3 regions of the Caballeronia sp. GACF4 genome follow, and region 1 is predicted to be linked to each of the others. Evidence: predicted binding sites of a transcription regulator. Region 1 holds the regulator's gene; each other region holds the start of a gene.
What was found. Region 1 encodes FliA, which starts transcription of late flagellar genes. Its sites were predicted from a motif close to CTAAAGTTTNNNNNNNNNNNGCCGNTA; they were not measured.
Positions count from the first base shown of each region.

Region 2: a site for FliA is predicted at 1,002-1,028, ahead of kleA (stable inheritance protein KleA). Genes of this name have one in related genera too.
Region 3: a site for FliA is predicted at 5,628-5,654, ahead of flgM (flagellar biosynthesis anti-sigma factor FlgM). Genes of this name have one in related genera too.

Region 1 covers NZ_JALQDW010000014.1:145,993-155,964, reverse strand. The annotation lists gene NCR40_RS13275 (thiamine pyrophosphate-binding protein) at 1-1,603, opposite strand, end outside; gene flhF (flagellar biosynthesis GTPase FlhF) at 2,008-3,792, shown strand; gene NCR40_RS13265 (MinD/ParA family ATP-binding protein) at 3,785-4,705, shown strand; gene NCR40_RS13260 (RNA polymerase sigma factor FliA) at 4,724-5,455, shown strand; gene NCR40_RS13255 (GGDEF domain-containing protein) at 5,550-6,644, opposite strand; gene NCR40_RS13250 (Rieske 2Fe-2S domain-containing protein) at 6,848-7,873, shown strand; gene NCR40_RS13245 (glycosyltransferase) at 7,877-9,972, opposite strand, start outside.
Region 2 covers NZ_JALQDW010000024.1:36,268-46,239, reverse strand. The annotation lists gene NCR40_RS22235 (hypothetical protein) at 1-704, shown strand, start outside; gene korC (transcriptional repressor KorC) at 721-978, shown strand; gene kleA (stable inheritance protein KleA) at 1,136-1,372, shown strand; gene kleE (KleE stable inheritance protein) at 1,581-1,907, shown strand; gene NCR40_RS22215 (DUF2761 domain-containing protein) at 1,909-2,238, shown strand; gene NCR40_RS22210 (transcriptional regulator KorA) at 2,345-2,653, shown strand; gene NCR40_RS22205 (ParA family protein) at 2,650-3,414, shown strand; gene NCR40_RS22200 (transcriptional repressor gene korB) at 3,411-4,460, shown strand; gene NCR40_RS22195 (DNA-binding protein) at 4,639-5,670, shown strand; gene kfrB (IncP plasmid survival protein KfrB) at 5,841-6,188, shown strand; gene kfrC (IncP plasmid survival protein KfrC) at 6,217-6,870, shown strand; gene NCR40_RS22180 (conjugal transfer protein TraM) at 7,073-7,513, opposite strand; gene NCR40_RS22175 (PRK13886 family protein) at 7,513-8,238, opposite strand; gene NCR40_RS22170 (TraK family protein) at 8,238-8,636, opposite strand; gene traJ (conjugal transfer transcriptional regulator TraJ) at 9,010-9,384, shown strand; gene traI (TraI/MobA(P) family conjugative relaxase) at 9,419-9,972, shown strand, end outside.
Region 3 covers NZ_JALQDW010000025.1:184,866-194,837, forward strand. The annotation lists gene NCR40_RS23185 (MFS transporter) at 1-191, opposite strand, end outside; gene NCR40_RS23190 (gallate dioxygenase) at 222-1,523, opposite strand; gene NCR40_RS23195 (MFS transporter) at 1,828-3,033, opposite strand; gene gcvA (transcriptional regulator GcvA) at 3,142-4,074, shown strand; gene NCR40_RS23205 (EAL domain-containing protein) at 4,164-4,940, shown strand; gene flgM (flagellar biosynthesis anti-sigma factor FlgM) at 5,293-5,598, opposite strand; gene NCR40_RS23215 (TetR/AcrR family transcriptional regulator) at 5,849-6,454, shown strand; gene NCR40_RS23220 (type 1 glutamine amidotransferase domain-containing protein) at 6,584-7,273, shown strand; gene NCR40_RS23225 (hypothetical protein) at 7,632-7,850, shown strand; gene NCR40_RS23230 (hypothetical protein) at 7,973-8,206, shown strand; gene kdgT (2-keto-3-deoxygluconate transporter) at 8,228-9,244, opposite strand; gene NCR40_RS23240 (LysR family transcriptional regulator) at 9,483-9,972, shown strand, end outside.

The DNA.
Region 1 (9,972 bases):
CCGCGGGCAATCCGGAACTCACAGCGCGCTCGAACGCCGGCATGAACTGCTCCGTCGATTCGACCCGCTCGCCGTGCGCCCCGAACGCGCGCGCATAAGCCGCGAAGTCGGGGTTCGTCAGCCCCGTGCCATGGACCCGATGCGGATAGTGCCGCTCCTGATGCATGCGGATCGTGCCGAACTGCCCGTTGTTCACGACCACGAAAATCACCGGCAGCTGGTACTGCATCGCCGTGGCGAGTTCGTGGCTCGACATCATGAAGCAGCCATCGCCCGCGAACGCGATCACCGTGCGCTGCGGATACAGCGACTTCGCCGCGATGGCCGCAGGCACGCCGTAACCCATCGCACCGCTCGTCGGCGCAACTTGCGAGCGGAAGTGCCGATACGAATAATGCCGATGCAGCCAGGTCGCGTAATTGCCCGCGCCGTTGGTGAGAATCGCGTCTTCGGGCAGGCGCTCAGAAAGCGTGCGCATGATCTCGCCGAGCTGGACATCGCCGAGCATGGGGCGCGGCTTGCGCCATTCGAGATACGCGGCGTGCGCCGTCTCGGCGCTGCCCGACCACGCGATCTGCGCGGGCGATTCGAGCGCGGCGAGCATCGACGCAATCTCGGGCATGCCGGAGACGATCGGCAGATCGGCGCTATACACGCGGCCCAGTTCCTCCGCGCCCTGATGCACGTGAATCAGCGTCTGCTTCGTCTTCGGGATGTCGAGCAGCGTGTAGCCGCCCGTCGTCGATTCACCCATGCGCGGGCCGAGAACGAAGAGCACGTCCGCTTCGCGCACGCGCGCGGCCAGCGCCGGATTGATGCCGAGCCCGACATCGCCCGCGTAATTCGGATGCTCGTTATGCAGCGTGTCCTGATAGCGGAACGCGCATCCCGCCGGCAACTGCCAGCGCTCGATGAAGCGCGCGAAGTCCTGCGTCGCCTCGGCGGTCCAGCCGCTGCCGCCCGCGATCACGAACGGTGTCTTCGCGTTGGCGAGCAGTTCGCGCACGCGCTCCATCTGCGCCTGCGACGGCGCCGCCGCGACGCGCTGATAGCGCGGCACGGGCGGCGCCGCGTCGCACGCTTCGGTCAGCATGTCTTCGGGTAACGCCAGCACGACCGGGCCGGGACGTCCCGCCGTCGCGACATGGAACGCGTGGCTCAGATACTCCGGCACGCGGCGCGGATCGTCGATTTGCGCGACCCACTTCGCCATCTGCCCGAACATGCGCCGATAATCGATTTCCTGAAACGCCTCGCGATCCATGTGATCCCGCGCGCATTGGCCGATCAGCAGGATCATCGGCGTCGAGTCCTGGAAAGCGGTGTGCACGCCGATGGACGCGTGCGTCGCGCCCGGCCCGCGCGTGACGATAGCCACGCCCGGACGCCCCGTCAGCTTGCCGACTGCCTCGGCCATGTTCGCCGCGCCGGCTTCGTGGCGGCAGACGATCGTCTGTATCTGGCTGGTTTCGTCGTGCAGCGAATCCAGGACGGCGAGAAAGCTCTCGCCCGGCACGCAGAACACGCGTTCGATACCGTGATGAACGAGCGCATCGACAACCAGACGCGCGCCGGTGGTCTGGCCATGAGAAGCGGATGCCATGCGAACAAGTCTCCTTTGTCAGTGAGCATCGGTGAGCCCGGGTTTCGAGCCGCAGACCGTAGCTTACGCCGCTGGATGGGACTCTGGCTGATGCAGTCCGGCCGCCTTGGCGCGCGACGCGCCTGCCGCCGCGCGCCTCACAGCCGGACCAACCGGCAAGCGACATCTCTCGTCCCGTCGCGTCGATCGTGCCAGACCGGCATTTTTTCCCGCATGACGCGCGACGCAATCCGCACGGCCGGGTTGTTTCCATCAGTCGAAATACCCCTCTTTCACACCCTTTATCCAGCGATAGGCCCGAAGTGATCTTCGCAATAATGGCTTCACTGAAAAGCGGGCACGGAAATAACCAAAGGGTGCTCGCCTCGCAAATATCGCTGCATCTATCCTCATCGGGGGCCAGTTTGAACATTCGTAAATTCATCGGCGCGAACAGTCGTGACGCTCTGCGCCAGGTCCGTGAAGCGCTCGGACCCGATGCCGTGGTGTTGTCCAACCGCACGCTCGACGATGGATCGGTGGAAATCGTCGGTGTCGCGGATAGCGATCTCGCTTCGATCTCGCCCGCGAAGGCCGCACGCGAACAAGCCGCCGCCGCGCCGTTCGCCAGCGCCACGCCGCGCGCCGCGCTTGCACAAGCCGCAGCCGCCGCGATGAAGCAGCAGGCCGCCGCTCCCAGCTCTCCGATGAACCCCTACGCCAGCGGCGATGTTTTCTCCTCCGTCTTCGGCAACACCGCCGACGCCGACGATTTCGACGAGCAAGCCGACGAAGAGCGCATGGAAGCACCGCGCACGATGGCCGATTCCAATCCGTGGTTGATCGAACATGCGCGCCGTATCGCGCAACAGGCTTCGGTGCCGTCGAACCGGCCGCTGACGCCGTCTGCCGCAATTGCACGCGGCATGGGCGTGCCGGTATCGGTCAAGGCAGCCGACGCACCGCGCCAGCAAGCGCCGCGTGCACAAGCCGCCGCGCAGCCGGTTGCCGCCGCGCCTGCCGCACCCGCCGCGCAAGCGCACGCAAAGATCGAAACGCCCGACTGGGCGCGTGAAGCCGCGCAAGTCGCCGCACGCCGCGCCGCACAGAAGATCAACGCAGCACCGCAACCCGCCGACGAAGCGCCGGCCGCATCGGGCAATTTCGAAGGCTTGCCGGCCAATGCCGCAGCCGTCGTGACCGAAGCCATCCGCACGCGCATGGAGCAAGTCGTCAACGAAACGGTGATGAACGAACTCTCGTCGATGCGCGAGATGATGGAAGAGCACTTCTCGGGTTTGCTGTGGGGCGACCGCCAGCGCCGCAACCCGACCAACTCGGCCTTGACCAAGCGCCTCTTCGCCGCCGGTTTCTCCGCGCAACTCGTGCGCATGGTGATCGACAACATGCCGTCGATGGAGAACGTGGAAAACGCGCTCGAATGGGTGCAGCAAGTTCTCGAATCGAATCTGCCGGTGATGCCGAGCGAAGACGCGTTGATGGAACGCGGCGGCGTGTTCGCGCTGATGGGCCCGACGGGCGTCGGCAAGACGACGACCACGGCAAAGCTCGCGGCGCGCTGCGTGATGCGCTTCGGCGCCAGCAAGGTCGCGCTCCTGACGACGGACAGCTACCGGATCGGCGCGCATGAACAACTGCGCATCTTCGGCAAGATTCTCGGCGTCTCGGTGCACGCGGTAAAGGACGGCGCCGACCTGCAACTCGCGCTCTCCGAACTGCGCAACAAACATATCGTGCTGATCGACACGATCGGCATGAGCCAGCGCGATCGCACGGTCTCCGACCAGATCGCGATGCTGTGCGGCACGGGTCAGCCGGTGCAACGCCTGTTGCTGCTGAACGCCACGAGCCACGGCGACACGCTCAACGAAGTCGTGCAGGCCTACAAGAGTGCGCCGGACCAGCCGCCGCTCGCGGGCTGCATTCTGACCAAGCTCGACGAGGCGACCAACCTCGGCAGCGTGCTCGATACGGTCATCCGCTACAAGCTGCCGGTGCATTACGTATCGACCGGTCAGAAGGTGCCGGAGAACTTGTACGTCGCAACCAAGCGTTTCCTCATCAAGAGCGCGTTCTGCATTCCGCGCGATGGCTCGCCTTTCGTGCCGCAAGACGACGATGTGCCGGCGCTTCTGTCCGCACTGTCCGCACGCGCCACGACCGAACTGCATGGAGTCCATTTTGGATAAGTTCGTGCTCGATCAGGCTGAAGGCCTGAGAAGGCTGCTGACGCGCGCCAGTTCTCGCGTGGTGGCTGTAGTGGGCGGACCGGCGGGCATCGGTTGCACGTCGGCGGTAGTGAACCTCGGCGCGGCGTTGTCCGTGCATGGCAAGGATGTGCTCGTCATCGACGAGCGGCATAACGCGGGCTCGGTCAGCCGCATGGCGGGTGTGGATGGCGCGGGCGCGCTCTCGGCGGTGATGTCCGGCCGTCGCGAACTGCAGGATGTCGCAGTGCGCACGCCGATGGGTTTTTCGCTGATCGCCGCCCCGCGCGATGAACGTATCAGCCACGACGCGGCGCAAGCACGCGCGCTGCTCGACGGCCCCGCGGATATCGTGCTGATCGATGCGCAACTCGATCGTAATGGCGCGCTCTCGTCGCTCGCGGCGCAGGCGCATGACTTTCTGATAGTGACGCGGGTAGCCGCGTCGGCGATCACCGAGGCGTATGCGTGCATGAAGCGCTTGCACTACGCCCACGCGATCGGCCAGTTCCGCGTGCTGATGAATCACGTGCAGGACGCAGCCGATGCAGCGGTCGCGTTCGACAACCTCTCGGGTGTCGCGAGCCGTTATCTGGCCGTTTCGCTCGTGCAGGCAGGGTATGTGTCCGAGGATGCGCGCGTCGCTCGGGCGAGGGAGCTCTCTCGGTGTGCGGTGGAAGCGTTTCCGGCTACGGCCGCGGCGCGCGACTACCGCTACATCGCAGCCGAGCTGCTGCACTGGCCGATGCGTCCCGCGCCGTTTTCGCGCGGCGACGAAGCGAGCCAGTACGACGCGCATATTCCGGTTGGCGAGTCTGGTGAAAGCGGACGGAAAGCGGCGCACCGAGCGGCGGCGTTTTCCGATCATGCAATGAGCAGCACGGCGTCGATGTGATATTGAAAGGTGAACAGGATGTATAACGCCCAAGGCAAACTCTCGCAGTCCGACGTGCTTACGAAATATGCGCCGCTCGTTCGCCGCCTCGGACTCCAGCTCGTCGCCAAAATGCCGGCGAGCGTCGATCTCGATGATCTGATCCAGGCCGGCATGATTGGCCTCCTCGATGCGGCTAGCCGCTACAAGGAAGATCAGGGCGCCCAGTTCGAAACCTACGCAAGTCAGCGTATTCGCGGCGCCATGCTCGACGAGTTGCGCGCCAACGACTGGTTGCCACGCAGCATGCGCAAGACATCGCGCGAAGTGGAGTCGGCGGTACACAAGGTGGAACAGAACCTTGGCCGTTCGGCCAGCGAGACCGAAGTCGCCGAGCACATGAAGATGCCGCTCGACGAGTATCAGTCGATGCTGCAGGACTTGCACGGCAGCCAGTTGATCTATTACGAAGACTTCGACCGCTCGGCGGACGACGAGCCGTTCCTCGACCGTTACTGCGTCGATCGTTCGGACCCGCTGTCGGCGCTTCTGGACGACAGTCTGCGCGGCGCGCTGATCGAAGCCATCGACAAGTTGCCGGAGCGCGAGAAGCTGCTCATGAGCTTGTACTACGAGAAGGGCCTCAACCTGCGCGAAATCGGCGCGGTGATGGAAGTGAGCGAGTCGCGCGTGTGCCAGTTGCATAGCCAGGCCGTGGCGCGTTTGCGTGCGAAGCTGCGGGAACAGTCGTGGACTAGCGTCGAGGCTTGAGTTCCGAGTTGTAGAGGCGCGCGAAGCCCCGAACCGGGGCCGCGCGCTTTTTGCTTTTGCCTTCGCAAAGGCGCTCGAATGCGCTCGGATGCGCTCAATGCATCTCGAAGTCGCGCGCCTCGGCGAACACCGTCTTGCCTTCGCCGAGACTCTTTGCGCGATACATCGCGCGATCCGCGGCTCTCAGCACGGCGGTGATATCGGCGTCATGCGCTTCTGCCGCGCTCGACAGCAAGCAGGCGCCGATACTCGCCGATACGCTCACTGGCCGCTCCTGCACCAGCGTGAGGTCGGCGAGCGCCGAATGGATGCCATCGGTGAGCGTGAGCACCGCGCTGCGATCGCGCATGTTGCGCGCGAGCACGACGAACTCGTCGCCGCCCAGCCGCGCGATGGTGTCGGTCTTGCGCATGCGCCGTGCAAGCAATTGCGCGAACGACTGCAACAGCACGTCGCCGACTGCGTGACCGTAGGTATCGTTCACGCCCTTGAAGCCGTCGAGGTCGATCAGTAGCAGTGCGCTGGTATTCGCGTCGGCGGCTTCGGGCGCGGACATCGCGCGATTCACGGTTTGTTCGAGCGCGTAACGGTTATAGAGGCCCGTGAGCGGGTCCGTCGATGCCTGCCGCGCCAGCACGCGATTCGCGCTGCCAAGCCTGTCGACCAGTACACTCAGATACACCGACGCGCCCAGCACGCTCAGCGCGAGCCCGAGCGCGGCGGCGCGGTTTGCCACCCACCACGGTTGCCACAACGCCAGCGCGACGATCGCGACGAGCGCCATTGCGCACGAAATGGCGAGCGTGCGCTTGCCGTAGCGGCATCCCGAGCCGATCAGAAACCAGAACACCACCCACAGCAGCGGCAAGGCGAGCGTGCCGCAGAGAAAGAGCATGGCGCCGAGCAACGCCTGATCGAGGATAGTGGTGATGACGAGCCGGACGTTGGACAGCGCCATCATCCGGCTGACGAGCAATAGTGTGATTGCACCGTAGGACACGTAGAGCGCGATCAATCGCGTGATCAACGACGCGTTGGCCGAAGGGTGCCGCCACGCATACACCGCATAAGCCAGCAGAACTGCCGCTCCCATCCCGATACGCAGCATGGCTTGCTCGCGTTCGGGATTCCGGTTGCCGGACCATGCGAAGGCATAGGCCCGGCGTGCCGGTTGATGCGCCTGCTCCATACTGAACCCCTGGTGGTGATTTCTTGCTGTTATGGTCTTTTGCGCGTGTCTTTGCTGTCGCGCTTTTGTCTTATTGCGGCCCCGTCGCGATGTTCGTCTCCGACGACTGGTATTTTGCAACGTTTTGCCAAGCTGCTGTGAATCGTGTAAGAACGCATCTCGGACAGATGATTAACGGCGTTTTCTGCGGATGCTTCAGTGCTATGAGCGACGACTTTTCTCTCGCTGGCGAATGGCTGGCGGTCTGTAATGGCGATGACGTGCCGGCGGGTTCGACGCGAGCGTTCATCGTGGCGGATGAGCGCATCGTCGTCTGGCGCGATGCCGAAGGCGTGGCGCATGTCTGGCGTGACTACTGTCCGCATCGCGGCGCGCAACTGTCGCTGGGGGCGGTGACGAACGATCAGCTCGTGTGTCCGTATCACGGCTGGCGCTACGACACGCTTGGTCAGTGCGTGCTGATTCCGTCGAATCCGTCGCTTCGGCCTTCGAAACGCGCGTGCGCCACCGCGTTCGTCGCCGGGGAGAAATACGGCGTCGTGTGGATGTGCTTCGGCGAGCCCGCGCACGCGCTCGATTTCTTTCCCGAAGCCGCCATTCCGGGCGGACGGCGCATCAACCTTGCGCCGCAGACGGTGAAGTCGTCCGCGCCGCGTGTCGTCGAAAACTTCCTGGACATGGCGCATTTTTCGTTCGTGCACGTGGGCATTCTCGGCGAGGATGCGCATACCGAAGTGCCGGACTATGAAGTCGTGGAAAGCGCAGACGGACTCGAAGCGCGCCAGTGCCGTTTCTGGCAGCCGGCGGGATTGCCGGGGCAGGGCGGCGCGATGATGGATTACGTTTATCGCGTGAAGCGGCCGCTGGTTGCGAAGCTCACGAAGATGGCGTCGGGGGCAATGGGCGCACTGCATATCATGCTGGTGGCGTCGCCCGTGACGCAGACCGAGACCCGCGCGTGGCTCGTTTCCATTCACGAAGGCGAGACTTCGCACAGCGACGAGGAGCTGTACGACTTCAATATGGAGATTCTGCTGCAGGACACGCCGATCGTGGAGTCGCAATGGCCGAAGCTGCTGCCGCTCGCGCTCGATGCGGAGTTGCATCAGAAGTGCGACCGGATGTCGGTGGCGTATCGGAGATGGTTGGCGGGGATGGGGTTTGGGTGGGGGACGACGAGCGCGTGGAAGAAGCGGGAACGTGCGTATTGCGCCACGCTCCCGCCATGAACCTTAGAGCAGCGCGACGCCTGCTTCGGTGACCACCTTCCAGTCAAATTCGTCGTGCCCGCAGATCTGCTCCATGGCGCCGCAGAATTCACTCGCCGTTGCGTGCAGATAACGCAGATCGTCGCCCCATTCGGGCAGAGCGCCTTGCTGTGTAGTCAGCACGACGACCATATGATCCTTGTGCGGGCTGTTCGCATGTAGCTTCAGGCTGTGCTGAACCTTTTGCGCGTCGCCCTGCGCGTCAAGGATCAACACGGCTGGAATCCGTTCCGGCGCGGTGACGGAGGTCTTGCCCGGATTGAGACCCAGGCAGCGCAGAAAAACCTCGTGATAGCGCGACAGTTGGGACTGCACCGAACCGCTCTTGTACACGATAGCCTGCGCGGTGCGGGCCAATCCGCGTCGTTGTGCGGGATTGTCGATGAGACGCGCGATTGCATCGATCCAGCTCTCGGTCGATTCCGCCTCTACGCACAACCCCGAGCAGCGGTTTGTCACCAGTTCGTTGTAGGCGGAATGATCGCTGCCGACCGTCGCCACGCCCGCCGCCGAGTATTCCAGCCACTCCGTGCGTGGTGCGCCATCTACAGTTGCCGATGCCGCCAGCGGCATGAGCGCGAGATCGAGTTCGAGCTGCTGTAACGCCACGGCATGCGCGGCGTACGTCGCGGACGTGCCCGTCATGGTGACGTCTTCGTGGCCCATCCAGTCATCGGGCGGCAGCGCGCCGACGAAGACGAACTGCACAACGCCTGCAAAGCGCGCGCGAATCTCATTCAGCGCCGGTTCGATCAAGGCAAAATTGCACGGCTTCATGGCCGAACCCATTAGGCCAATACGTACCTTGCCACCATGCGTACGTACCGGACTGTAGAAGCGGTCGAAGTCGACGCTCGTCGGCAGCACATGAATATTGGCGTTGTACGCCCGCAGCGCATGCGCGAGTGCGGGCGTCGACACGACGAGTGCACTGGCGCGGCGCATGACGTACTCGGTCTTCTGCGCGGTCTGCCGGCTTAGGAAGTGCAAGGGATGATCGGCGGGAAGATCATGCATCAGTTCGTCCGTCTCGTAGACGACCGGCTTGCCCGTCGAGAACAATTGATCTAGCTGTTGCTGCGGAATCGAGATCGGAAAACGTCGCTGCATCAGAAGCATGTTGAAGGGACCGAGCACGCCTGCGTTGTCCTGAACCGGCCAGCTGAGTTCCCACTGATCGGCCAGCAATTCGAACGGTTTGGCGACGCGCACGGTGGTCGCGCGATGCGCAACGGGCTCCATCGTCAGCACCGCGATACGCGGCCTGGGCGGCTGCATTGCCGACGCGTGCGACGATGGTGCCACGGACGCGGCGTCTCGACGCAGGTTCGCTTTGCGTGCCGCATGCTGGGTCTTCTCCAGGAACACGGGAAGCTGGGCTCGGAACACACGGCTCATGGCAAGCACGGTTGGATAAACCGTGTCCACGGTGGCAACGGCCCGTGCGAAGCCGTTCTTTTCGGTGGCCATCGCAGAGCCATTTGCGCCGAACGCGAACTGATCGGGCACTTCCTTCAGGCCGCCGTCGGGCAGGAAGATGACCGGGCAGCCGCACATCATCGCTTCAGGGCAGACGGACGAAAGCTCGTACGAGTACAACACGCGCCCGCCCTGAAGCTTCTTGGCCAGTTCGGGCAGCGTTACTGGATTCGCCATCGAAAGCAATTCGGTTCCGGCTGGAAGTAGCGAAAAGTCGATCTTGTCCAGCGGATAACGATATTGGAAGACAAAGGTCTTGTCCTTTTTGCGCGTCGGGTCGGGTCTGAACAACTCCGTATCGAGCACCGGGAGAAACAGAAAATCGACGTCGCTTTTCTTCGCGTCGCCGAGAAAATTCTCCGAGTAGTAAAAGAACAGGTCGTCTTTGCCCTCGTTGAGCGGCTTGCCGTTGATGAAGCCGATGCGGTTGAGGATGTAGCGCACGCACACTTCGGCATTGAGCGGATTGCCGGACACGACTTCCGGGTAGATCGCAATGGGCGTGCGACCCTGCGCCCGGTGCAAGGTCTGCACTTCCGGCGTGAGAAGCGGGGTGTCGAATGCTGGGTTCACCACTGGCG
Region 2 (9,972 bases), on a different contig from region 1:
GCGGCATCCTGGCTGCGCAGCGAGCCGAGAAGAAGCGCCCGGTGATGGTCGAGGCCAGCTACCGCGACCGCCTGGCCGATGCTCCCCTGCCCGCTTGGCTGGCCGGCTTGGAGCCGCCGGCGCGGCGCGCACCGGCGACCGTCCTGGTGCCGCCGGGGTTCGTCCTGGTCGATGTGGTGCTGCCCTCGCATCGGGCCTTCATCGCCAGGCGCTGGGCGGCCGAGGCCGCGACCAGGATCAAGGCGGCCAGGGCCGCCGGGTTGGACGCCAAGGGAAAAATCACCGGCGCAGGCCCGGAGCGAGATCCCGCATCGCCAGAAACGACGATGACCTGCAGCATCGTCAAAGCCGACGATGCCGAGCCGGGCGAGGGCGGGCCTGTATCGCCGGAAACAACGATGCCGCGAGCGAGCGCGGCAACCTGCAGCATCGCCAGGAATGGCGATGGAGGCCCGGCCGACCTGGTGGAGTTCAAGCCCGGCCAGCGGTGCGAGATCGTGAGCGTCCATCACCCGGTTTTCGACCGCTACATCGGCAAGCGCATCATCATCGTGAAGGTGCATCCCGACACCCGCCAGGTGTGGGCGCACGACGACAGGCCGGTAACGTACAAGACCAATCGCGCAGGCCGGCGCGTGGTCGATTCAGACCCGAGCTGCATCCAGTCGATCTACGGCTTCGACCAGTTGCGGCTTATCACTTGACCAGGAGAACGAACGAATGACGAACGACGCCAATATCCGGCTGGAGTGCTTGAAGCCGGCCGAACGCTGGGCGCAACCGACCGGCGAGGAAGTCCGAGAGGTGCTGCGCCTGGCCGGGTTCAGCGGCAGCAAGGCCGCGAAGGCGCTGGGGCTGGGCGCGAAGGGCGACCGCACGATCCGCCGCTGGATCGGCGAGGACACCCCGATTCCCTATGCGGCATGGGCGATCCTGTGCGACCAGGCCGGGCTGGGCGTGATCTGGAAAGAGGATTGACGCCAAGGGAAAGGTTTTAGCGGCTAAAGTTTAGCCTTCGGATTCCGGTAAAGCGAAAAAAGTTTAGCTAAAGTGCTTGACAGGTTAGGGCATTTTGCCCTAATATAGCACTTGAAGGCCGGGCACATTGCCCAGGTCAACTACCGGAGAAAGTCCGATGAGCGACAACAAGATTATGCCCTGGATTGACGAGCTGGAGGGCGCGGCAGCGACCGACTTCCCGGCCCGCCGTGACGAGATCGCGGCCATGATGGCCGAGGCGGCCGAGCTGGTGTGCAAAGCCGAGGAACTGCGCGGCAAGGCGTACTTCGCCGGATGCTCCCTGGAGGGGCAGGCCAAGGGCCATTGGTCGATGGAAGCCGTCGAGCAGGCCAAGCGCCGGGCCGGCTGGTAAGAGCACATGGCCCGGTCGGCAACGGCCGGGCCTATCGAGGACGCCAAGAAGGAGTATTGCGTGAGCCGAGGCAAGATCAAGGGCGGCCCCAGGTGGAGGAACGCCCCGGAGTGATCCGGGGCGCTTGGCCTGGTGCTGGCACACCGTAACCATGCTTCCGAGTGGGAGCACCCAGCATTCAACACGTAAGCGCGTGGAGGGTCAAGCTATGTCCAACATCATCAAGTTCCCCAAGGAGATCGAGCAGCCCGCCGCGCCCGCGCCGGTGGAGCCTGCCGCCGCGTCTGCTGCCCCCAACAAGGCCCCCGGTGCTGGCCTGCTGGCCGGCCTGGTCAAGTTCGTATGGGTGGCGACCGTGCTGGTCTGGCCGATCCTCAAGTGGGTGCTGTCGATTGCCACCTTCTTCCAGTTCGTGCGGATGCTCTACCACTGGAACACGCCTGGCGTGTATGCCGGTTGGTCGTTCCTGGCGTACTTCGCGGTGCTGACCGCGATCACCTACTTCGTTTCGATCTACAAGCCGAAGGGGCTTTGACATGAAAAAACAGACCCTACCCTACCCGCCGGGATTCGTGGAGCCGAACACCGGCCGGGTGGCCGTCCTGGTGCGCGAGTACGCGGCCAGCGACTTGAACGGCGATGCGCCGGCCTATTGGTACAGCGCGCAATCCGAGGAATGGGGCCTTGACCCCTGGCGACTGGTGGAAGGCGTCGATCCGCACACCGCCGGCGGTCAGTTCGACGTGTGCTTTGCCAACGGTTCGAGCCGCACGGTCGGCCCGCTGATGACGTTCTTCATGAGTGCCGCTGACGCGGCCAGGTTGAACGCCAAGAAAGAAGATCACGCGCCCATTTTTAGCCGCTAAAACGCTTGACGCGGGCGGCGAGTTTAGCTAAACTTCTGCACATGGTCGGCGGCTGGCACCGCCTTTTGTTCAACAACCGGGTGTGGAGTTTATATGGGTGTTCTCCATGAAGAAACGGCTAACCGAAGCCCAATTCCAGGCGGCGATCAAGGGCCTGGAGATCGGGCAACAGACCATCGACATAGCGCGCGGCGTGCTGGTCGATGGAAGGCCCCAGGCCGAGTTTGTGGCCTCGCTGGGGCTGACCAAGGGGGCGGTATCGCAAGCGGTCAGCCGCGTGTGGGCAGTGGCGGGGGAAGTGCTCCCGCAGGGCTTCGAGCGGGTGACGGCGGTACTGCCGGAGCATCAAGCGTTCATCGTCAAGCGTTGGGAAGCCGACGCCAAGGGAAAGAGGAAACAGGAACCCAACTCATGAAAACACTGGTCACGGCAATTCAGAAAGGCGGTCAAGGCAAGACGTTCGCAACCTGCCACCTGGCGTTCGACTTCCAGGAGCGCGGCCTTCGGGTTGCAGTGATCGACCTGGACACCCAGGGCAATGCGAGCTGGACGCTGGCCGGCCACGACTCGGGCTATCCCGCCAGTCGCATGTTCACCGCCGGCGGCGACGAGCTGCGCGCCTGGTTCGCTGACCGGGAGGATGACGGCCTGGCGCTGATCGCGGCAGACGCCAACCTGGCGAACCTGGACAAGATGGAGCTTTCCCAGGCGGCCGCCGCGCTGCGGGCCAGTGTGGCCGCGCTGGGCGAGTTCTTCGACGTGTGCCTGATCGACACGGCCCCCTCCCTTGGCGTCGCCATGACGGCGGCCGTGCTGACGGCCGACTACATGCTGTCGCCCATCGAAATGGAGGCGTACAGCTTGCAGGGCATGAAGAAGATGGTCGCGGTCATCAGCAACCTGCGCAAGCAGAACCCCAAGCTGCGCTTCCTCGGCATGGTGCCGAACAAGGTGGACGCGCGGAAGCCGCGCCACGTCAACAACCTGGCGACGTTGCAGCAGGCATACCCGCAGCTCATCTTGCCGTTCAGCATCGGCGCGCGTGACAGCATCGCCGAGGCGCTGGGCGAGCAGATGCCGGTGTGGAAGATCAAGAAGACCGCCGCGCGGAAGGCCACCCAGGAGGTGCGTGCGCTGGCGGATTACGTGTTCACGAAGATGGAGATCGCGCAATGAGCGCCAAGACCAACGCCAAGAAGAAGGAGCAGGACAAGCCGCAATCGTCCGGGCTGGGCCTGGACGGGCTGGGCGACCTGGCCGGCCTGCTGAACGAGCAGCCGGCGGCCAACGCCGGCGGCGCAGGCCCGCAGGAGCTGCCGCTTGACCTGATCGACGAAGACCCGCACCAGCCGCGCACGGCCGACAACCCCGGCTTCTCGCCGGAGAGCATCGCGGAGATCGGCGAGACGATCAAAGCGCGCGGCGTGAAGTCGCCCATCAGCGTGCGCGAGAACCCGGACGCACCGGGGCGCTACCTCATCAACCACGGCGCGCGGCGCTATCGCGGCTCGAAGTGGGCGCACAAGACCACGATCCCGGCCTTCATCGACAACGACTACAACGAGGCCGACCAGGTTATCGAGAACCTGCAACGCAACGAGCTGACGGCGCGTGAGATCGCCGACTTCATCGGCCGCGAGCTGGCGAAGGGCAAGAAGAAGGGCGAGATCGCCAAGGAGATCGGCAAGTCGCCGGCCTTCGTCACGCAGCACGTCACGCTGCTGGACTTGCCCGAACCCATTGCCGAGGCGTTCAATAGCGGCCGGGGCAAGGACGTGACTGTCATCAACGAGCTGGTGACGGCCTACAAGAAGAACCCCGACGAGGTGGCCGCCTGGCTGGCCGACGACAGCCAGGAGCTGACGCGCGGCTCGGTGAAGCTGCTGCGCGAGTTCCTGGAGGACAAGCGCAGTCACGAGGACGGCGACCGTGATCCCAACACCGTCGATGCGCTGACCGGCAAGACCGACGCCGAGGCCGGCGACGGCGAGCAGGGGCCGCAGGATGATGACGCCAAGGGGAAGAAGGAGCCGAAGGAGGCCGACCCCGACAAGCTCAAGAAGGCCATCATCCAGGTCAAGCACGACGACCGGCCGGCACGGCTGATCCTCAACCGCCGGCCCCCGGCCGAGGGCTGGGCCTGGCTCAAATACGAGGATGACGGCCAGGAGTTCGAGGCCGACCTTGGCACCGTGCAGCTTGTCGCGCTGCTGGAGGGCTGACACGCCCAGCGCCGGGCATCGCCGACCACCGACCCCCACCCATCGCCCCGCCATCGAGCGGGGCTTTTTTTGCCCGCGTTTTAGCCGCTAAAAAAAGTTCAGCTAAACCGCTTGCGTAGTGTTGTATGTTGTAGTATGCTTCACGCTACAACATACAACCGGCCAAAGGAGGCCCGACATGGCGATCTCGAAGGAGCAGATATTTGCGGTGGCCGACGAACTGGACGCGGCCGGCCAGAACCCCACGCTGGCGAACGTGCGCAAGCAGCTCGGCAGCGGCAGCTTCACCACCATCAGCGAGGCGATGAACGAGTGGCGCGCACGCAAGGCCAGCCAGGCCGCCCCGATCCGCGAGCCGGCACCGCAGGCGATCACTGACAAGCTGGCCGAGCTGGGCGGCGACTTGTGGGCCGTGGCGCTGGAAATGGCGAACAACCGCCTGGCCGCCGAGCGCGAGGCGCTGGAGGCCGTGCGCCAGGAGACGGAAGCAGCGCGCCAGGAAGCCGCAGAGCTGGCCGACCAGCTCACCGGCGAGCTGGACGAGGCCAAGGCCCGCATCGCGGCCCTGGAGGCCGTCGAGGCGGCCGCCAAGGGCGAGGCCGACGAGCTGCGCGGCAAGCTCGCGGCGACCAGCGAGCGCGCGGCCACGGCCGAGGCCAGGGCCGGCGAGCTGCGCACGGAGCTGGATCACGCCCATCAGGAAGCCCGCCAGGCGCGCGCAGAGCGCGACAAGGCCCAGGAGAGGGCCACGGCCAGCGCCGACCAGGTGGAGGCCCTGCGGGCCGACCTCGCGGCCGCGAACAGCCGTACCGCCGAGATCGAGCGCCGCGCCGGCGAGCTGCGTGCCGACCTGGAGCGGGCGAACCAGGCGACCGACCAGGCGCGCGCCGCTCAGGCCGAGCAGCGGAAGGCCACCGAGGCGGCCGCCGCCGAGCGCGACCAGGTGCGCGCGGAGCTGGTGAAGGTGCAGGCCAAGGCCGAGGCGGCCGAGCAGGCCCACCAGGAGCAGCGCAAGGCGATGGCGGCCGAGGCACACCGCCAGGCCGAGCGGCTGACCGCCGCCCAGGGCGAGCGCGACCAGGCGAAGCGCGACGCTGCCCAGGCCCGCGAGGAAGCGGCCGGGCTTCGCGGCCGGCTGGAGGCCCTGGAAACCGTCATGGCGCAAGGCCGGGCGGCCGATCCGACCAGCGGCGGACGCAAAAAGACCTGATAAATCGGTTGGTTTTCCTTAAAATTACCCTGGAACCCTGACAAAACGCACAACCCGGCCGCTGGGAAGAGCCGGCCTCGCTTTGCCGAGGTCGGCTTTTTTGTTGGAGCGCGGCTTGCATGGGGCCACCATCACCCTTTTGAGAACTACGGCAACCATAGGAGTGCCCGATGAAAGAACGCCTCTTGGTCATGAACGGTCAACGCATCGTTCAGGCCGAAAAGGACGGCGCTTGGACGAATCAGAAAGTAGACAAGGCGGGCGCGTTGAAGCCCGGCATCTACAACCTGTACACGGCCCAAGCGGCCGACAAGAAGCAGACCCACGCCGGCGTGATCGTTCATGCCGACGCCACCAACGTGTACCAGCAGATCGGCAAGAACTTTGTCATGCACGCTCGGTCAGATTTCGATAAAGTACCTGAAATTGGGAGCGCAAAGAGCATCAGCTACAACGCCCAGGGCAAGGCGGCAGTCGCCGCAGAGGCCCCGAAACTGACGCGGGGGCGCTCCATGTAGCTTTAGCGGCTAAAAAGGAGGCACGCCCTTGAAACGACTCACCATCCCCGGCAGCGGCACCGAGAGCCGCGCCACCAAGCCGGCCCGCGTCAGCGCGCCGGCCACCCTCGGCGGTGCCGCCTTCGGCGCTTCGCGCGAGGACACCGGAGCCGACTTGCTGGAGGCCGCCCAGGCGGCCGAGATCGAGCAGCAGGCCACCCTAGAGGCGGCCCCGGTCGAGCAGTCCTACCCCGAAACCCTGGCGCTCTACGTGCAGGCCAAGCACGACCAGGTGGAGCACATCGAGGACAGGCTAGAAAACCTGATCGACCGGCAGCAGGCCCGTTTGCAGCAGACCCAGGCGTCCGCGCCTGGCCGGCTTTCCTTGCCCGGCTCTAAGCGAGCCTGGCAGAACCAGCAGGCGCAGCAGCAGGCCCGCTTGCAGACGCTTCACGCGCGCCTGGAGGCCGTCCGCGAGATCAAGGAAGGCATGGGCCTGCACTCGCCGAAGATCGAAGAGCTGGCGACGCGCAAGATGCGCGCCGAGAACCCCGAGCTGGCTTCCGATTGGGATGCCATGCGCGAGGCCGCCCGCCGGCATGAGCTGCTGATGCGCAAGCAGGAGCAGGAGCGCAAGCAATCCCAGGCCCAGGAGCGGCCAGGGAGATCGCAGTCCTTGGGCCTGTCAGCCAGGCCCGCATAAAAACGAAGCCCGGCGGTCGCCGGGCTTTTTTCTCGAGCATCGCCATTTCTGGCGAGGGAGGCCCGCCGAGGGCCTGGTGGAATCATCCTGCAGCATCGTCACAAGCGACGATGCCGGGAGCTGGCCAGCATCGCCGAACCTGGCGATGCCGCCGGCGCGGTCGACCATCGCCAGTTCTGACGATGAGATCCCGCATCGCCATCTACAGCGAGGCCCACAGGGCCAGGCCGGCGGCCACGACCGCCATGCCGGCCGCGACCATGTTCATCATGGCGACGCGCCGCGCCTCGCGGATCGGCGCGACGAGCTGCGCCGTCACCGCCTCAACCTCACGCCGCACGGCCTCGGCGGCCGCCTTCGCGCCCTCCTGCATTCCCCGCGTCATGGCGTCCTTGCTGGCCGCCAACGCCGCGTTGAGCGTCCTTTCCGCCTTTCCCTTGGCGTCATCACCCCATCGGTGGGCGATGGACTCCAGTTCCGACTTGAAGGCGTCCAAGATTTCCTGCTGGGCCGATGCGCTGTCCTGCATCAGCTTCATGTTGATGGTCTGGAGGATCAAGATCGGATCGTCGCGGCCCACGGCGATGCCGTGCTTGGCCGCGATCTCCCGTATCAGCTCCTCGATCTTGTCGTCGGCCGCCATCAGAGCACCGCCGCGTTTTCGAGCTGGGCGAAGAGCTGGGTTTTCACGATCTTGAGCCGCTGCCGCGTCATGATCGTGAGCGCCGAATCGGCCAGGGCCTCATCGAAGGTGCGCCGATCCTGGAGCATTTCGGCGAAGTCGCGGCCGTAGGTTTCCTCTTTCAGCGCCGGAATCTGGATGATGGCGGACACACGGCCCTTGTTGGTCGTGTACGCCTTCAACTGCTCGAACCCCTTGCCCTCGTGCTCGATTGGCCCCCAATACGGGTTCAGCCAGACCACGAACAGGCATTCGGCCGGGAACTGGCTGGCGAGCTGGGCGAAGCCGCTCACCGTGTCCACCAGGGCCTGGCCGCCGGTGACGACCGTATGCACCACGAGTTCGTGGCCCATGTCCTGGAGCAGCGCCGGCACCTGGTTGCTGATGAGGTAGTGCGACAGCGGCACGAACGAGCTGGCCCCGTTGTCGATGATGACGTCGCCCTCGGCCGACGCGATCATCTCGACCAGGGCGTCGAAATTCCGGGTGTTGATCTCGTCGCCGTCCATGATGTTGAGCCGGCGCACGTTGAGGGCTTTGTAGCCCTCGAACGTCGCGTTCACCGGATCGGTGTCGATGCAAAGCGGCTTCTGTCCCTTGCCGGCTTTGTACTGCGCGATGGTGGCCGCGATCATCGACTTGCCGACGCCGCCCTTGCCTTGCAGAACCATGTGAATTTTCGCCATTACAGTAAATCCTCTTTCTTTGGAGTCGCATCAAACGTGAAGCCGCCGATCTTGGGCGGCTCACTCTTGGATTCCGAGGCCGGCGGGGCGGCCTTCGGCTCGGGCTTCGCGCCCTTGGGCTGGCTGTCCGGGGGAGTGGCGGGAGGCGGCGGGGAAGCTACCGGCGCGGCCTTGATGTACCGCTTCACGTGCTGGGTGAAGGTTTCGTACCGACAGCGCAGCCGGCCGGTTTCCTTCATGTGCTCCCAGATCGTTTTCATCGCATAGCCCGCATCGAGCGCCGCTTGAACGTCGCTCTTGACGGCCAGGAACGCGACCACGTGCTTGTCCTGGCGCGGCTTCTTGGCTTCCCGTCCCTTCACCCATTCAGCCAGCTCTTCGGGGTAGGTCTTTGGCATCGTGTTCGTCCATCTAATCCTCTCATCGCAAATGTAACGCTACTAAGCGGCGCTACGGAAACGCAAAAAGTCCGCTATCGGCGTGCATTGGCACGCTTCGATAGCGGCATTATGGGCCATTGTGGCGGTTTTCGCTATATCCGTTGCTGCTTTTGCGGCCTGATAGCGCGATAGTTGCGGATAAATCGTAATGGCTGGTGTAGACTTTCCTTGGTGTTATTAACGCCGTAAGGCGGGCAGGATGTGTGAAGTTAGCTAACCGGCGAGCCGGTTATCTATCTTCACTGTCCCTTATTCGCGCCGGGGGCGCTCAACGGGTCATCCTGCTCTGCGAGGCAGCCGGCTACCGCCGGCATGAGAGACGAGGCGAGGCATGGAGAACGACGAAAAGGAACACGGCCGCCGGCGGCGGCAGCACCTGCGGGTGCCGGTGTTCCCCGAAGAGAAAGACGAGATCGAGGCGAACGCCAAGAGGGCGGGCGTCAGCGTGGCGCGCTATCTGCGCGACGTGGGCCAGGGCTACCAGATCAAGGGCGTCATGGACTACCAGCACGTGCGCGAGCTGGTGCGCGTCAACGGCGACCTTGGCCGCCTTGGCGGCCTGCTCAAGCTCTGGCTGACCGATGACGTGCGAACGCTCCAGTTCGGCGAGGCGACCATCCTGGCCCTGCTGGGCCGGATCGAGGCCACCCAGGACGAAATGAGCCGGATCATGAAGGCCGTGGTTCAGCCGAGGGCCGAGCCTTGACTTCTTTAGCGGCTAAAAAGCCGGAGGGGCGGCCATGATCGCCAAGCACGTGCCGATGCGCTCGCTTGGCAAGAGCGACTTCGCGGGCCTGGCGAACTACATCACCGACGCCCAAAGCAAAGACCACCGGCTGGGCCACGTGCAGGCGACGAACTGCGAAGCCGGTTCCATCCAGGACGCCATCACGGAGGTGCTGGCGACCCAGCACACGAACACCCGCGCGAAGGGCGACAAGACCTACCACCTGATCGTCAGCTTCCGGGCCGGCGAGCAGCCCAGCGCCGACACCTTGCGCGCGATTGAGGAACGCATCTGCGTCGGGCTGGGTTATGGCGAGCATCAGCGAATCAGTGCCGTCCACAACGACACCGACAACCTGCACATCCACATCGCCATCAACAAGATTCACCCGACGCGGCACACGATGCACGAGCCGTACTACCCGCACCGGGCGCTGGCGGAACTCTGCACGGCCCTGGAGCGCGACTACGGCCTGGAGCGCGACAACCACGAGCCGCGCAAGCGCGGCGCGGAGGGCCGGGCCGCCGACATGGAGCGGCATGCCGGCGTTGAAAGCCTGGTCGGCTG
Region 3 (9,972 bases), on a different contig from region 1:
ACGAGTCCGAACGCGGGCCGCGAGATGTGCCAGTCGCCGATGATCGAGGGCGCCACGAAACCCATGATGGCGACGTCCATGCCGTCGGCCGCGACGACGAGAAAGCACAGCGCGACCAGCAACCACTGGTACGCCGAGATGGGCCGCGCGTCGATGAAGCCCTTGATGTCGATGGTTTTACCGCTGTTCATGTTCGTCTCCGTGTTGCATCGTTTTGGCCGTCAAGCCTTGTTCTTCTCTTCTTTGTCCCAGGCGAGATTGCCCGCGCCCTTGCCCGCCACCGAGTAGAGCGCGCCGGGCGCATTGCGCGTCTTCTGGAATTCCTCGAGCGTTTCGCCGCGCATCGCCGCATAAATATGCAGGTTCGAGATGCCCGTCACCGCGCCCAGCTTTTCGAGCATGAAAAAGATCACGCCATAGTGAAGAAGACCGCGCCAGTCGCGGCGGCGCAGAAGATCGCGCTCCTGTTCGCTCAGACCCGCTGCTTCGTAGCTCGCTTCCTCGTCGGCCTTGAACGCCTCGCGATGCGCGGGCTCGACCATGCGATGCAGATAATCGTTGATGCGATAAGCCCGCACCGCCGTTTCGATGCTGAACGGATACGTGCCTTGCAGCTTCTCGACATCGGTGAGTTGCACGGCCATCTTCTGGCGATGACGTTCGAGTATCGCGGGCTTCGTCTCGCTGTCCTCGCCTTCGTAGATGGCGGTCGCGATACCGGCCATCGACGGAAGGTAGTAGCTGCGGTGCTTGCACACGACGTTGTTCGACAGCGCGCCGCGCATGGTCAGCCACATGATCACTTCAGCGCCTTCGAAGCCGCCGAGTTCCGCGTATTCGGCGAGCGTCATGTCGGCGAGTTGCTCGGGGTCGCGCTCGAAGAGATCGAGGAAGCGGTGATCCCATTCCGTGTTGTTGAAGCCCGCGCGTTCGCCGTGAACCTGATGCGACAGGCCGCCCGTCGCGATGATCGCGACCTTGAGGTCTTCCGGATAACTTTCGATGGCGCGGCGCAGCGCCTGACCGAGCTTGTAGAAACGCCGCGCGCTCGGCACGGGCAGTTGCAGCACGCCCATTTGCAGCGGAATCAGTTGCATCGGCCAGTCGGGCTTGTGCGGGGTAAGCATCGAGAGCGGCGAGAAACAGCCGTGATCGAGCGGCTTGTTCTGGAAGAACGACATATCGAACTCGTCGGTCATGAGCGAGTTGCCGATGTGCGCCGCGAGCGCGGGATGCCCCTTGATCGGCGGCAGATCGCGCGCGCCGCCGCCTTCGTCCGCGACGCGCCATTCCGGACCGACGCCGAGCGCGAAGGCCGAGTAGTGATCGAAAAAGAACGACGTGATGTGGTCGTTGTAGATCGTCACGACCACATCGGGGCGCTTCTCTTCGAGCCATGTGGCGAGCGGCGCGAAGTTTTCGAAGATGGGAGCCCAGACCGGGTCGTCACGTTTGTTCTTGTCGAACGCGAAACCGATGGTCGGGGTATGCGAGGCAGCAATGCCGCCGATGATGCGAGCCATTGTGATGCTCCTTCGGGTGCCGGGCGACGCGTTACGCGTCCATCGGCAGCGGTGTCTGGTGCGGAAAACTGAATGGAAGATAGCGGCTGGCGGTTGCGCGGGAAACTACGCGTAAACCATGAAGATGGGCGCGATTCGATACGTCCGACGGCGTTCGATGCCTTTGCTTGCTGGGGTTTGGCGAGCGATCGGCTGGCTGCGTGATGCGGCGTCCGATAAATAAAACTGATGCGCGAAGAAGGAAGACGCAAGGTCGCCAGACCGCCCGCTTGTTCGCGGACGGATTGGCACGAACATGCGCGATCTAGGCCTCGCGCGCGAGGCGCGAGCGCAGTGCGATAGCCAGCGGAAAAATGGCGATGGCCGTGAGAGCCGTGGCAAGCGTGGCGCCGTGCACGCCGATCCGGTCGCCGAGGAAACCGTAGATGACCGGCGAGATCGCGCCCGACGCAATGGTGCCGGTATAGAAAAGCGCAAAGGCCCGCTCGGCTCCGTCGAGTGGCGCCAGTTCCGGCACGGTGCCGTAGAGCACGGACGAGGTGCCATTGAGCATCACGCCGAGGAGCGGCAGCAAGACCATCGCGACGCTCAGCGGGCAGAGCATCACCGCGACGATGCAGGCCGCCGTGCCGCCCTCGGTTGCGAGCACGGTGCCGATCACGCCCAGCCGCGCGCCGAGCCATCCGCAGGCGAACTTGCCGGCCGCGCCGCCGATGAAAACCAGCGCGAGCGCCGTGCCCAGCATCGGTTGAGAGATGCCTTTCTCTTTCAACAAGAACGGCAGGAACGTCAGCAGGCCCATGCGGACGCTGGTGTCGAGCACGCCTATCGAGAGCAGCACCGAAAAACCTCGTCCTGAGCCGCCGCGGTTGCCGATTAAATGTACATCGGCGGCCGGCGTGCTTCTCGGTACGACAGGGAAGAAAAGTGCAATGGATACAGCGACGACGCAACCCAGGACCGACATGATCCAGAGCGCGTGACGCCAGGGCATGAGCGTAACGAGAAGAGAGATTGCGGCCGGCAATGCCGATTTGCCGAGATCGCCGGAGAAGTTGTAGACGCTCAATGGGCCGCGCGCGCGGCGGCCATAGACGCGCGACACCGCGCCCGATGCAATGGGATGCTGCGTGCTCGACCCGCTTCCCGATACCGCCAACGCCACGCACAAACCGAGCAGGCTTCCCGACATACCCGCGAGCGCGTAGCCACCGGCTGCGAGCAACGTGCCGAGCGCAAGCGTCGCCCGGCTGCCAAGCCTTTGCGCCAGACGCCCGGCCGGTATCTGGAGACTCGCCATGGTTCCGGCATAGACGCCGCGCAGCATGGCGAGCGCGCCATACCCCAGACCGAAGTCCGCCTGCCACACCGGCAGCAACGCGTAGATCATGTCCGTGTAACCGTCGTGCAGCGCGTGTGCGACGCAGGACAACCAAAGCACGCGCGAAGGTAAAAGCGCGGTCCGGTCTGTTTTAAGCAAGGACGGCAAGGAAAACGGAATAAAGCGCATGAGTCTCCCGGACGACGGCGTGACGAGGCCTAAAAGACAATTTTATGACTCGAGGAAGGCGCCTTCAATTGACGTAAGATCGCGTCAATGGAGAGATAAAGTCACGCCATGGACGAACCAGCAAATCTGGCGCAGGACCGGGACAGGCTGCCGCCGCTCAATGCGTTGCGCAATTTCGAGGCGGTCGCCCGGCATGGAAGCTTCGCCGCGGCGGCGGCCGACCTGCATGTCACTCATTGGGCGGTCGGCAAGCAAATACGGCTGCTCGAAGACTGGTTCGGCGTGCCGTTGTTCGAGCGGCGCGCGCGCGGCGTTCAGCTTACCGATGAAGGCGCGGCGCTCCTCAACGACGTGAGCAGCGCGTTCGAACGTCTCACACGCGGGGCAGCGCGCCTCAGGCACGATGAATTCACGCGCCGCGTGTCCGGCATCGTGCGCGTGAACGCGCTGGCAAGCTTCGCGTTGTGCTGGCTGCTGCCGCGTCTCGCCGACTTTCAGGCGCGCTTTCCCGATATCGACGTCAGGTTGTCGACCACGTCGCGCAAGTTGCGGTATATCGGCGATGCCTTCGATATCGGCATACGCTCGGGTCATGAACAAGGCGCGGGCGTCGTATCGCGCTCGTTGATGGCCGATGTGCGCTTGCCGGTGTGCAGCCCCGCGCTGCTGCGTCAGCGTCCCATAGCAAGCGTCGCGGATCTGCGTCATCACGCGCTGCTGCATTCCGCCAGCACGCGCACGAGTTGGTCGTCGTGGCTCAAGGAGGCGGGCGCGGCGGACTTGCGCGCGGCCCGGCACGTCGAGTTCGAGCACACATATCTGCAACTCGCTGCTGCAGCGGAGGGGCTTGGCGTGGCGCTCGCGTCGTTGCCGCTGATCGGACGCGATATCGCCGAAGGCCGACTCGTATGCCCGATCGCGGCGCCGGCGTGGCGCGCGCCCGATTACACACTGGTGATCAACGCAGACCGCGTCGGGGATGACGCCGTGGTTTCCTTCGAGAAGTGGATCATGGCGAGCGCGGGAGGTGCCGGAAGTTAAAGAAGCGCGTCCCATCGTCCGATATATTGAAGGCCGGCGCGCGATGGCAAGCGGTCGCTTCAAAGACCAACTTTTCAGACGAACGAAACATGATCAAAATTCACGAGGCGGGACAGCCGGCGAACGGCCCCGTTCGCTGCGGTGGCTGCAATAGCCCCGAAGTGGCGCAGATCGAAATGGCCTTTGCGTTTCAGCCTATCGTCGACGTGCGGTCGGGCAGTCCCTATGCCTACGAGGCGCTCGTACGCGGGCCGAATGGCGAATCGGCGGGTTCGGTGTTGTCGCAGGTCGACGACTCGAACCGTTATAACTTCGATCAACGTTGCCGCACGACTGCAATCGAGCAGGCGGCAAGCATGGGCATGGACAGCTTTCTGTCGATCAACTTCATGCCGAACGCGGTTTATCAGCCTGCGGCATGCATTCGCAGTACCTTCGAGGCCGCCGAGAAACACGGCTTCCCGGTGAATAAGATCATCTTTGAAACCATCGAAGGTGAAAACATCATTAGCCGCTCGCATCTGGTGCAGATTTTCCGCGCGTATAAATCGTTCGGCTTTCAGACCGCGATCGACGATTTCGGCGCGGGTTATTCAGGGCTCACACTGCTCGCCGACTTTCAGCCGGACTTGATCAAGCTCGACATGGCATTGGTGCGCGACATCGACACCGACACCGTGCGTCAGCGGATCGTTGCCGGGGTCTTGAAGATTTGCAGTGATTTGGGAATTCGCGTGATCGCGGAAGGCATCGAGACGCAAGGCGAGCGCGATTTTCTGGAAGCAGCCGGCGTGAGCCTGATGCAAGGCTATTTGTTCGCCAAGCCCTCGTTCAAAGAGATGCCCGCGATTGCCAATGTGCGTTAATGCCGGGTGCCAAAATGTTGAAAGCCGCGCTTGGGACGTTGCTAATCGTTTTGGCGGGATGCGCGGTGCCTGGTGCGCCGGCATCGCCGGAGAATAGCGTTGGAGCCGAAGGGTCGGCCACCCAAGCTCCGGCATCGACTGATCATTCACATTCAGAGCGTGTCGAGGCGCCGCGCAGAAATCCGAAGATGTATGGGCCGCCAGGCGAGTGATTGATGTCGGGCGCGCTACGCGTCGGTCCGCTCGACTACGAATCTGCAGAATCGGCCATGCCATTTGAACGGGGCATTTGGTTTTGTCCCCCGACGCTTTGCGCTACGCCGTCCGCGCTCCATTCCCGCTCAACCACCCATCAACGCATCGTCGTCTTGAGCAAATCGCCTGCGGTGCTCAACATGCCGCTCGCAATCTTGCCCGAGTCGATCTTGTAGGTTCCATCACGCAGAGCCGCCTTGATCGATTCGACCTTCGCCGTGTCGATGTCCGCGCCGCCCGTGACTTGCATCGACGACAACGAGGACAACGTCACTTTCGAGCTGGTTGCGTTGGTCGCGCTGGTTTGCTGCACGCCGCCCGTAGCCTGCACATCGCGTGTGCTTGCTACGCGAAAGGTGTCGGATTGGAGTGCGGCGGGCGTGTTGTTCGATTCGATCTTCATGGCTTTGGCTCCTTGTCTGTTGAGTTCTTTAACGGAGTGGGGCTTGAAATCTTTACCAAGCCCGGCGGCCTGCCGACACCCTCGCAACCTCGTCCAGCCCGCAAAGCCTTATCCAGTAAGCCTCCCGTGTATTTGCAACAAATTGAAACAAAGTGTGAGGAATCGCACATAGACCGGACTTGGCGTCTGCGAGGGCAAGAAATTTCTTAAAATACTAGACGACTGGTCTACTATAAGCTAAAGTCCACCCATGCCTACCGCAAACACATCAGAAACCGTCGACGTCCGCGAAAACATCATTGCCGTTGGTCAACGGTTGATCGGCGCCAAAGGCTTTTCCGCCGTCGGCCTGAACGAGATTCTCACGGAAGCCGGCGTGCCGAAGGGCTCGTTCTATCATTATTTTGGCTCCAAGGATGCGTTCGGCGTGGCGCTCCTGGAAAGCTATTTCGAGGACTATCTGAACGACCTCGACCAGACGCTAGCGCAGCCCGGACTGAGCATGGCGCAGCGGCTGACGAACTACTGGAGCATCTGGCAAGAAACCCAGTCCTTCTTCGATTGCCAGGGCAAATGTCTCGCGGTCAAGCTCGGCGCCGAAGTGGCAGACATGTCGGAGGCCATGCGCGCCACGTTGAAGCGCGGCACGGCAGGGATCGTTCGCCGTCTTGCAAGTGCAATCGAAATCGGTGTGGCGGAAGGCTCGCTTTCGATCGAAAGTGATCCGCAAAGCGTTGCGCAGAGCTTGTATCAACTGTGGCTCGGCGCCAGCATCATGGTGAAGATTGTTCGCAACACGCAGCCGTTTGAAGTGGCGACGACGACAACGCAGCGGATCTTGCGACTTGCTCCCTGACGAAGCAGGGAGCGAGGTGCCAGCACTTCTTTGGAGGTGCTTTTTTTTGAAGCATTTACTAGACGACTGGTCTACTAACCCCATCAACCTTCTTCACGGTTTCGCCTTACTAACCCACGGAGATGCAACATGAAAGTGCTCATGGTTCTGACCTCGCATGACCAACTCGGCAACACGGGCCGCAAGACGGGTTTCTGGCTCGAAGAGCTGGCCGCACCCTACTACGCCTTTAGGGATGCGGGCGCGGAAATCGTGCTGGCATCGCCTAAAGGTGGTCAGCCGCCGCTTGACCCGAAAAGCAACGAGCCGGCCAATCAGACCGAGATGACACATCGTTTCGAAGCCGATTCGCAGGCTACCGCGCAGCTTGCCAGCACGGTAAAGCTCGATCTCGTCTCGCAAGCCGATTTCGATACCGTGTTTTATCCGGGCGGTCATGGTCCGCTCTGGGACCTGGCCGAAGACAAAAACTCGATCGCCCTGATCGAAGCCTTCTTGGCCGCTGGCAAGCCTGTCGCGCTGGTCTGCCACGCACCTGGCGTGCTGCGCCATGTCCGCACGCCGGAGGGCGCACCGCTTGTCGAAGGCAAACGAGTCACGGGCTTCACCAACTCCGAGGAAGCCGCGGTCGGACTGACCGATGTCGTGCCGTTCCTCGTTGAAGACGAACTCAAGGCGAAGGGCGGCATCTATTCGAAGCTCGAAGACTGGGCACCTTATGTCGTCACCGATGGCCTTTTGATTACCGGGCAGAACCCGGCTTCATCGTCGTCCGCTGCGGCGACGTTGATGAAGCACCCGGCGCTCGCCGCGCAATAACCGACGTCGACGTTACCGGCGCGCGCGGCCATTGGGCGGCCGCGCGCCATGGAACCCACGCTCGTGTCAGGACTCGCGATGCACGGGCAAATTGCCCGGCGCGTGAACTCATCGATCCCACATCACGAAACCAGCCCGCGTGTCGTGAGAAATCCTGCTGCGTGGCAGCATGCACGCGTTGCACATAGCCCCGGTGCGTTTCTCATCGCGAAATTTCTTCTCCAAGGTCCTGATTCCACGCGCAAATTTAGTCGTCATTCTCCCCGATGCAGCGCCACGCTTAAGGGCTACGCTCTTATATAAGAGGCAGCCGCAGTCACGGCGCTTGCCCAACGCTTCCTACAACGCCGGAGTCATCATGATGCAAATCTACGTTGAACCCTTGCCCAAGGGCCGATGGGGCCCAATCGATGGATACACACTCGAGTATCCCGACGGCACGAAGATCACCGAGCAGGTGTTCAGTTCGGAAAAGCTCGCGGTCAGCGAAATCAGGCTGCGCGGCTATACGCCCTTGCTGGCGAAGGTGCGTATCACGGACAAAGGCGAGCCGGAGCACTGGGAAAGCGTCGAGTGACGCATCGTCGATACGAACGTGCTTCGCCGATTTTCTTTCGCGAAGCACGTTTTATTTTTGTGATATTGCTGCTTCATCCGGAACGCAAATAACGGCGCGGCTACATGGCCGATGGAGAAGCGATGCGACGAGGACCCTTCAGCGAAGCCGGCAGAAAACGCCGGCGTCTCTTTTTGAGCAAGGCGCATGTCGCGCTCGCGGCCTTCGGGACGCTAGGCTCGGTGCTCGGCATTGGTATCGCCATCGACGGCGGGCTCGAATTCAATCGCACCAAGGTGTTCACGGGCGTTGGCCTTATCGCCGTTTCGACCATTCTTTATATCTCGATGCTGTTCGTGAGCGACGAGCCATCCTGACGGCTCGTCGGCCGCACGAAATCACACGTGCACGTCGCGCTCGCCGAGCGGCCGCACCGGTTCTTCCACACGTTGTTCTTCAAGGCCATGACGCGCCCGATGCCGGCGCACCCAGAGCGCGGTCAGAATTGGCACGAGAATGGCCGTCACGAGACAGGCGGTCGCGACCATCGCGGTGGCCGCCGGCACGAGCGGCTTGAAGCGCGGAATCATCTCGCCGATGATCGCCGGATTCGCCACCGCCGCGCCCGCCGTCGATGAAGCCGCGAGTCCCGCCGCGCCATTGCCGCCCGCAATCCAGCGATCCGCGAGAATCAGCGGAATGCCCGTCACGACGATCACGCCCAACCCAAGCGCAACGCCCGGCAAGCCGCTCGTCGCGATCACGTGCAGGTCGATGCCATTGCCGAGCGCGAAGCCGAAGAACGGGATCAGCGGATGCACGCAGCGGCCGAACAGTTCGCGCAGGTCGCTGTCCAGATTGCCGAGCGCGAAGCCAACCAGAAACGGCAGCACCGCGCCGACGAAAAGGCGTGGCTCGAAGAACGCGACGCCCGTCGCGCCAAGAATCAGCATGCTGACGAGCGGCCCGGATTCCACCGACATCAGCACGAACGCGCCCGCTTCCTCGCGGCTGCCGTACTGCTGCATCACGGCGGCGTAGAGTCCGCCGTTGGTCATGTCCATCGACGTGGTGATGGCGAGCACGGACAGGCCCGCGAAGAGACCGGCCTTGACGCCATCGATGGGAATGAAGTGCGCGGCGACGATGGTCGCGATCCACGCAACCGCCATCTTCGTCACGAGCAAGGTGCCCGACTTGCGCAGCACGGTGCCGGTCGCGCGCAGGTCGATGGTCGCGCCCATGCAGAAGAACCACACCGCGAGAATCGGCACGGTGCCCGTGATCAACCCGTTCGTGAACGAGCCGAAGTACTTGCCCGCGCCCGGCGCGAAAGTATGGACGCAGGCGCCGAGCAGCAAGGGCACGAGCATGAGACCGCCTGGAATGCGGTCAATCGCTTTCTTTATATTCATGTCTCCTCCGTGGACTTTGGCGTCCGGATGGCGGGCTGTCTACCCAGTGCAATGCGCCGCTTTAAGCTCGGCCGCATCGGTTCGGCGCAATATAGCATCGCTGTTTTATATTCGCTGAATGCAAAGCCGGGAGGCGGGTTAATCGTTTACCCGTGCGCGGGCAGAGTTACCGGGTTTGCCTGTCCGGTGGGCCTTCGCGGACACTTCACATTCGCGAGCACGACAAAACGGAGCCTTAGTGAAATTCGATACGACCACCATCCGTCTGGTTCTCGCCATCGCGGACGAAGGCAGCATCTCGCGCGCCGCGGACAAGCTCAGTCTCGCGGTGGCCGCCGCCTCGCGGCGCGTATCGGACCTCGAAGCGCAACTGGGCGCGAAGCTCTTCACGCGCGTTCCGCACGGTGTGCAGCTTACCGAGCCGGGCGCGAAGCTGCTGCTCTACATCCGCCAGATCGACAATCTGATCGACCGTCTCGAAGGCGATGCGCGCGCGCTCAAGGAAGGGCGCCACGGGCGCATCATCATCGGTGCGCCGAAGGCGGTGGTCATGCAGTTTCTGGCGGGCGCCATCGCCGCGATTCAGCGCAAGCATCCCGGCATCTCGCTCATGGTTCAGGAGGAGAACAGCAAAATCGTTCAGCAGTTGTTGCGCGACAAAGTCATCGATATCGGCATCTACGAAAAGAAGAGCGGCTTTCTCGACCTGGACCGCGTGCCGTATCGCG